Regions from separate parts of the Streptomyces sp. NPDC018019 genome, predicted to be linked through region 2. Evidence: riboswitches for the same ligand, from Rfam matches in the RefSeq annotation. Region 2 holds a riboswitch; the other holds the start of a gene.
The links. A riboswitch is a leader RNA that binds a small molecule or an ion and turns the genes downstream of it on or off. The one in region 2 is predicted to bind S-adenosylmethionine.
Positions count from the first base shown of each region.

Region 1 (3,477 bases), on a different contig from region 2:
GATCCTGATCTTCCCGCTGGTGCTGGTGGCGATCGCGGTCTACCCGTTCGTCGAGTCCTGGGTCACCGGCGACAAGCGCGAGCACCACATCCTGGACCGCCCGCGCAACGCCCCGACGCGTACCGGCTTCGGTGTGGCCTGGCTGACCGCCTACCTCATCATGCTCGTCGGCGGTGGCAACGACCTGTGGGCCACCCACTTCCACCTGTCGCTGAACGCCCTGACCTGGTTCGTCCGGATCGGCTTCTTCGTCGGGCCGGTGCTCGCCTTCATCGTCACCAAGCGGATCTGCCTGGGTCTCCAGCGCCGCGACCGCGACAAGGTGCTGCACGGACGCGAGTCCGGCATCATCAAGCGGCTGCCGCACGGTGAGTTCATCGAGGTGCACGAGCCGCTCAACCAGGAGCAGCTGCACACGCTCACCCAGCACGAGCAGCCCAAGCCGCTCGAAATCGGCCCCGAGGTCGACGAGAACGGTGTCGAGCGGAAGGTCAAGCGGTCCACGAAGCTCCGCGCCAAGCTCTCCAAGGGCTACTACGGCGAGGGCAACGTCATCCCGAAGCCGACCGTCGAGGAGTACAAGGAGATCACCAGCGGCCACGGCCACCACTGATCCCCGCCGTGTGACGCACGGCAGTACCCCCGCGTGAGCACGCCACCCAAAGGGCCCCTTCCGTACCTCGGACGGGGCCCTTCGGCATGCCGCGGCGCCGGATAGGGTTTCGGCACCAGCAGGACACGAATCCAGGAGTGTGGACCATGAACGTTGTGACCCCGGGTGGCGGCGGCAGCGTGGCGGCCCACACCTGGCCGGCCGTCCTGGACGCCCTCCTCCAGGGCCGTGACCTGAGCGCCGACGACACCGCGTGGGCGATGGACCGGATCATGCGCGGCGAGGCCACCGACGCGCAGATCGCCGGGTTCGCGGTGGCGCTGCGGGCCAAGGGCGAGACCGTCGCCGAGATCTCCGGCCTGGTCCGGACGATGTACGCGCACGCCAACCTCATCGAGGTGCCGGGCCCGAGCGTGGACATCGTCGGCACCGGCGGCGACGGCGCCAAGACCGTCAACATCTCCACCATGTCCTCGATCGTGGTGGCCGGCACCGGCGCGAAGGTCGTCAAGCACGGCAACCGTGCCGCCTCGTCGGCCAGCGGCGCCTCCGACGTGCTGGAGAAACTGGGCGTGAACCTGGACCTGACGCCGCGCCGGGTCGTCGAGGTGGCCGAGGAGGCCGGCATCACCTTCTGCTTCGCGGTGAAGTTCCACCCCTCGCTGCGGCACGTCGCCGCCGCACGGCGCGAGCTGGGCATCCGTACGACCTTCAACGTGCTGGGCCCGCTGACCAACCCGGCGCAGGTCCGCGCCCAGGCCACCGGTGTCGCGGACGCGCGGATGGCGCCGATCCTGGCGGGCGTGCTGGCCGAACGCGGCTCCAGCGCGCTGGTCTTCCGCGGCGACGACGGACTCGACGAGCTGACCACCACCGCCACGTCGAAGGTGTGGGTGGTCCGGGACGGCGCCGTACGCGAGGAGACCTTCGACCCACGGGACGTGGGGATCGGCCTGGTGCCCGTGGAGGCGCTGCGCGGCGCCGACGCCTCGTACAACGCGGACGTGGCGCGTCGCCTGCTGGGCGGCGAGCCGGGGCCGGTGCGCGACGCGGTGCTGCTCAACTCGGCGGCGGCGCTGGTGGCGCTGGAGCCGTCCGGGGCGCCGCTGACCGAGCAGATCGCGGCGGGCATCGCGAAGGCCGCCGAGTCCATCGACTCCGGCGCCGCCCGCCGGGCGCTGGAGCGGTGGGTGGCGGCCAGCAACGCCTGATACGGCGGTGGTGTGCCGCGGGGCCCGGTCCGGGATGCGGACCGGGCCTTGCGTACCTCCGATCGTGTGGCATGATGCTGCCCAGGTCACGAGTGACAGCGACTACGGCCCCGGCCCGCTGTCCGGCAACCCTCCGTCCGTGGCGGGGTGCCCCGGGTGATGACCAGGCCGCAGGCAGCGAGGTCTGCGGCAAGCGCGGATCCCTCGTGCCAGGGATCCTGGTCCTTGAGGGAGATCTCCCGTGATCCAGCGAATGCGTTAGGGCCGTCCGGCCCCGTTTTCCGCACCCCTTTTCCTTATCACCGCTGCCGGCCGGCCCCGCTCCGGCGTGTGGGCCCCGCAGCGAAGTCGCCCTGCCTTCACGGGAGTTCGCCATGCCTGTTTCCGCTGTCGCCACCGACGCCGCCGTCTGCGCCCCGCTGCCCGTGCTGGGGCGCGACGTCCTGGTCCCGCTCGTCACCGGCGGCGAGGTCGAGTACGCGGCGCTGGACATCGCCGCCAGCGCCCCGGCGCTCCAGCGCGTCTGGGACGACGTGGCCGCGTACGCCCCGTACTACGGCAGCGTGCACCGCGGCGCCGGCTACCTCTCGCAGCTCTCCACCGACCTGTTCGAGAACAGCCGGGCCGAGGTGGCCGGCTTCCTCGGGTGCCGGGAGGGGGACCAGGTGGTCTTCACCCGTTCCACCACCGACTCGCTCAACCTGCTGGCCGCGGTCCTGCCCGAGGACACCCGGGTCTTCGTCTTCGAGACCGAGCACCACGCCTCGCTGCTGCCCTGGGAGCGGCGTGCGGACGTGGCGGTGACCTACCTCGACGCGCCCCGCACGCCCCAGCAGGCGGTGGACACGCTGGAGCGGGCGCTGGCGGAGCGCGAGCCCTACGGCAACGCCCTGGTGTGCGTGACCGGGGCCTCCAACGTCACCGGTGAGCTGTGGCCCGTGCGGGAACTGGCCGTGGCGGCGCACGCGCACGGCGCGCGGATCGTGCTGGACGCCGCCCAGCTCGCCCCGCACCACCCGGTGGACATCGCGGAGCTGGACGTGGACTGGGTGGCCTTCTCCGGCCACAAGCTGTACGCGCCGTTCGGCGCCGGGGTGCTGGCCGGGCGCGCGGACTGGCTCCAGGAGGCGGAGCCGTACCTCGCGGGCGGCGGCGCCAGCCGCACCGTCGCGCGCCGCGCCGACGGCGGGGTGGACGTCGAGTGGCACACCACCGAGGCCCGCCACGAGGCCGGCTCGCCGAACGTCATCGGCGTCCACGCCATCGCCGCCGCCTGCAAGGCCCTTACCGAGGCGGGCTTCGAGCGCCTGGCCGCCCGTGAGCAGCGGCTGGTCGAGCGGGTGCGGGCGGGCCTCGCCGAGGTGCCCGAGGTCACCGTGCTGTCGCTGTTCGGGGACGACGCGCCGCGGGTGGGCGTGCTGTCCTTCGTGGTCGAGGGCTGGAACAGCTCGCACTTCGCGGCGGCGCTCTCGGCCGAGTACGGGGTCGGCGTGCGCGACGGGCTGTTCTGCGCGCACCCGCTCGTACGGACCCTGCTGGGCGCGACGTCGCAGGCCCCCGGCGAGTGCGGCGCGCCGGAAGGCGCGCCGGGGGAGCAGTCGCTGAACGCCGTCCGGGTGAGTTTCGGCGCCGGTACGCCCGACGAGCACGTGG
Region 1 is NZ_JBIRGD010000007.1:299,077-302,553, forward strand. Features, by position in the region: gene ACH4FX_RS15190 (cytochrome bc complex cytochrome b subunit) at 1-613, shown strand, start outside; gene trpD (anthranilate phosphoribosyltransferase) at 760-1,824, shown strand; SAM riboswitch class IV at 1,909-2,026, shown strand; gene ACH4FX_RS15200 (aminotransferase class V-fold PLP-dependent enzyme) at 2,199-3,477, shown strand, end outside.
Region 1: another riboswitch for S-adenosylmethionine. It lies ahead of ACH4FX_RS15200 (aminotransferase class V-fold PLP-dependent enzyme); the one in region 2 lies ahead of thrC (threonine synthase).

Region 2 (3,477 bases):
CGCCGGAATGATCGAGACGCCCGCGCCGTCCGGGGTCGGGGTCTGAAGGCCCTGCTCGAAGCGCACGTCGTCGTCGTTGACGTAGACGTTCACGAAGCGGCGCAGCTTGCCGGTGTCGTCCAGGACGCGCGCCGCGATCCCGGAGTGGTTCTTCTCCAGGTCCGCGATGACCTCGGAGAGGTTCGCGCCCTCGGCGGGCACCTCGGCCCGGCCGCCGGTGTAGGTGCGCAGGATGGTCGGGATGCGGACGTTGACGCTCATGGTGTTCTGCCTTCCGGCTTGCGGGCGGGATGCGGGAGGGAGGGACGGGACGGGTGGCGGTCAGCCCGCCAGGCCGGCCGCGCGGAACGCGTCCAGGCTCGGCCGGATGGTGGCCGTCGGCCCGGTGGTCGGCGCGACCGCGTCCAGCGTCTTGAGGCCGTCCCCGGTGTTCAGCACGACGGTGGTCAGCGCCGGGTCGAGCAGGCCGTTCTCGATCAGCTTCTCGGTGACGCCCACGGTCACCCCGCCGGCGGTCTCCGCGAAGATGCCCTCCGTACGGGCCAGCAGCTTGATCGCGTCGACCACCTGCGCGTCGGTGACGTCCTCGACGGCGCCGCCGGTGCGCCGGGCGATGTCGAGCACGTACGGGCCGTCGGCCGGGTTGCCGATCGCCAGCGACTTGGCGATGGTGTCCGGCTTCTGCGGCCGTACCACGTCGTGGCCCGCCTTGAAGGCGGTGGAGACCGGCGAGCAGCCCTCGGCCTGGGCGCCGAAGATCTTGTACGGCCGGTCCTCGACCAGCCCGAGCGCGATCAGCTCCTTCAGCCCCTTGTCGATCTTCGTGAGCTGGGAGCCGGAGGCGATCGGGATGACGATCTGGTCCGGCAGCCGCCAGCCGAGCTGCTCGCAGATCTCGTAGGCGAGGGTCTTGGAGCCCTCTCCGTAGTACGGGCGCAGATTGACGTTGACGAAGCCCCAGCCCTCGCCGAGCGGGTCGCCGATCAGCTCCGAGCAGAAGCGGTTGACATCGTCGTAGGTGCCCTCGATGCCGACCAGCTCGCCGCCGTAGACCGCGGCCATGACGACCTTGCCCGCCTCCAGGTCGTGCGGGATGAACACGCAGGAGCGGAAACCGGCGCGGGCCGCGGCGGCGCCCACCGCGCCGGCCAGGTTGCCGGTGGAGGAGCAGGACAGGGTGGTGAAGCCGAAGGCGCGGGCGGCCTCGACGGCGATGGCGACGACCCGGTCCTTGAAGGAGTGGGTCGGGTTGCCGGAGTCGTCCTTGACGTACAGGCCGCCGGTGACGCCCAGCTCGCGGGCCAGGTTGTCGGCCTTGACCAGCTTGGTCAGGCCGGGGTTGAGGTTGGGCTTGGCCGCCACGTCGGCGGGGACGGGCAGCAGCGGCGCGTACCGCCAGATGCTGTTGGGGCCCGCCTCGATCCGCTTGCGCAGCCCCTCGGGGTCGCCCGCCGGCAGGTCGTACGCCACTTCCAGGGGCCCGAAGCAGACGGCGCAGGCGAAGATCGGTCCGAGGTCGAAGCGCTCGCCGCACTCGCGGCAGGACAGGGCGACGGCGGGGCCCAGGGAGACCGTGGTGGAGAGGGTGCTTTCGGGGGATTGCACAGCCATGGAGGCGAGGCCCTTTCTCCTCATCTTCCTCGCGGCGCATCTCGCCACGAGACGGAATTGGCACCTTCCCTAGCCGGAGCCCCGCGGTCCGCGGCGGGCGCGGAGACGAGACGGCTGGAGGGTTGCCGGGGCTTCAACGGGCCGTGTCCCTCTGCCCCTCTGGATGAGCGGTATGGCGCTGGGCCGGGGCCCAGGCGTTTGTCGCGGCGACCCCGGCATGTCCGGGGCGATCGCGTTGTTCAAGACTGTAGCCGAAGGGCCGGGCGGTTGAGACAGCCGTCCGCACCGCGAGATGGATCACATCGCTGGTCCGGGAACGAAGGAGACGCGCAGGTGCTGGAAGAGGTGGAGCGCTGGCTGGCCAGCCGGTCCTGGTCGGCCGCCGACCGCCCGCTCGACCGGCTGCTGGCCGCCAAGCGCGAGACGGGGCAGACGGTCTCCGTCGTGCTGCCGGCGCTCGACGAGGAGGCGACGGTCGGCGCGATCGTCGAGGCGATCCGTACGGAGCTGATGACACCGTCGGTGCCGCTCGTCGACGAGCTGGTGGTGCTGGACTCCGGGTCCACGGACGGCACGGCCAAGGTCGCGGCCGAGGCGGGCGCGCGGGTGGTCCACCGGGACGAGGTGCTGCCGCGGCTGCCCGCGCTGCCCGGCAAGGGCGAGGTGCTGTGGCGCTCCCTGCTGGTCACCCGCGGTGACATCGTCTGCTTCGTCGACGCCGACCTGCGCGAGTTCTCCGCCACGTTCGTCTCCGGGATCGTCGGGCCGCTGCTGACCGACCCGGGCGTGCAGTTCGTCAAGGGGATGTACGACCGGCCGCTGGGCGAGGCGGCGGGGCAGGGCGGCCGGGTCACCGAGCTGGTCGCCCGGCCGCTGCTGAACCTGCACTGGCCGCAGCTGGCCGGATTCGTGCAGCCGCTGGGCGGCGAGTACGCGGCCCGCCGGTCGCTGCTGGAGCGGCTGCCGTTCCCGGTGGGCTACGGCGTGGAGCTGGGCCTGCTGGTCGACGCGCTGCACACGGCCGGGCTGGACGCGCTGGCCCAGGTCGACGTCGGGGTGCGCAAGCACCGCCACCAGGGCGGCCAGGCGCTCGGCCGGATGGCGGCGGCGATCTACCGCACCGCGCAGCTGCGGCTGGCGCGCGGCCACCTGGTGCGCCCGCGGCTGACCCAGTTCGAGCGCGGCGAGGCCGGTTTCGTACCGCGCACCTGGGACGTGGACACCGAGGAGCGGCCGCCGATGGCGGAGATACCGGAGTACGCGGAGCGCCGCGCGGCCTGAGCCGGGGCCGGGTCGGGGCGCTCCCGGCACAGAGCCGGAGAAGCCCTCCGGGTACCTCGCCGGCCACCGCGGAAAACCGTGACGTCCGCCCTGGGCGCCGCACGTTTGAGCGGATCTGTCGCGGGCTAGTCTCGCAGCATGGTCTCCGCGCGTTCTGGTGCCCAGGTTCTCGTCGCGTCCAATCGCGGCCCGGTCTCGTACACGAAGGGGGAGGACGGCTCGCTCACCGCCAAACGGGGCGGCGGCGGGCTGGTCTCCGGTCTCTCCGCCATCGGCTCCGACGGGGCGGTGTGGGTGTGCGCCGCCCTCGGGGACGGCGACCGTGTGGCCGCCCGGCGCGCCGGCGGCCACCTGGACACCGCCGACACGGGCGGGCAGCACGTGCGCATGCTGGACATCCCCGCCGATGTCTTCACCGACGCCTACAACGGCATCGCGAACTCGGTGCTCTGGTTCGTCCACCACCTGCTCTACCAGACACCGCTGGAGCCGTCCTTCGACGAGGGTTTCCGCGCCCGGTGGGCGTCGTACGAGGCGTACAACGCGGCCTTCGCGGACGCGCTCGCCGACGAGGCCGCGCCCGGT
Region 2 is NZ_JBIRGD010000005.1:133,066-136,542, forward strand. Features, by position in the region: gene ACH4FX_RS10645 (MoaD/ThiS family protein) at 1-261, opposite strand, end outside; gene thrC (threonine synthase) at 322-1,611, opposite strand; SAM riboswitch class I at 1,629-1,781, opposite strand; gene ACH4FX_RS10655 (glucosyl-3-phosphoglycerate synthase) at 1,945-2,892, shown strand; gene ACH4FX_RS10660 (trehalose-6-phosphate synthase) at 3,031-3,477, shown strand, end outside.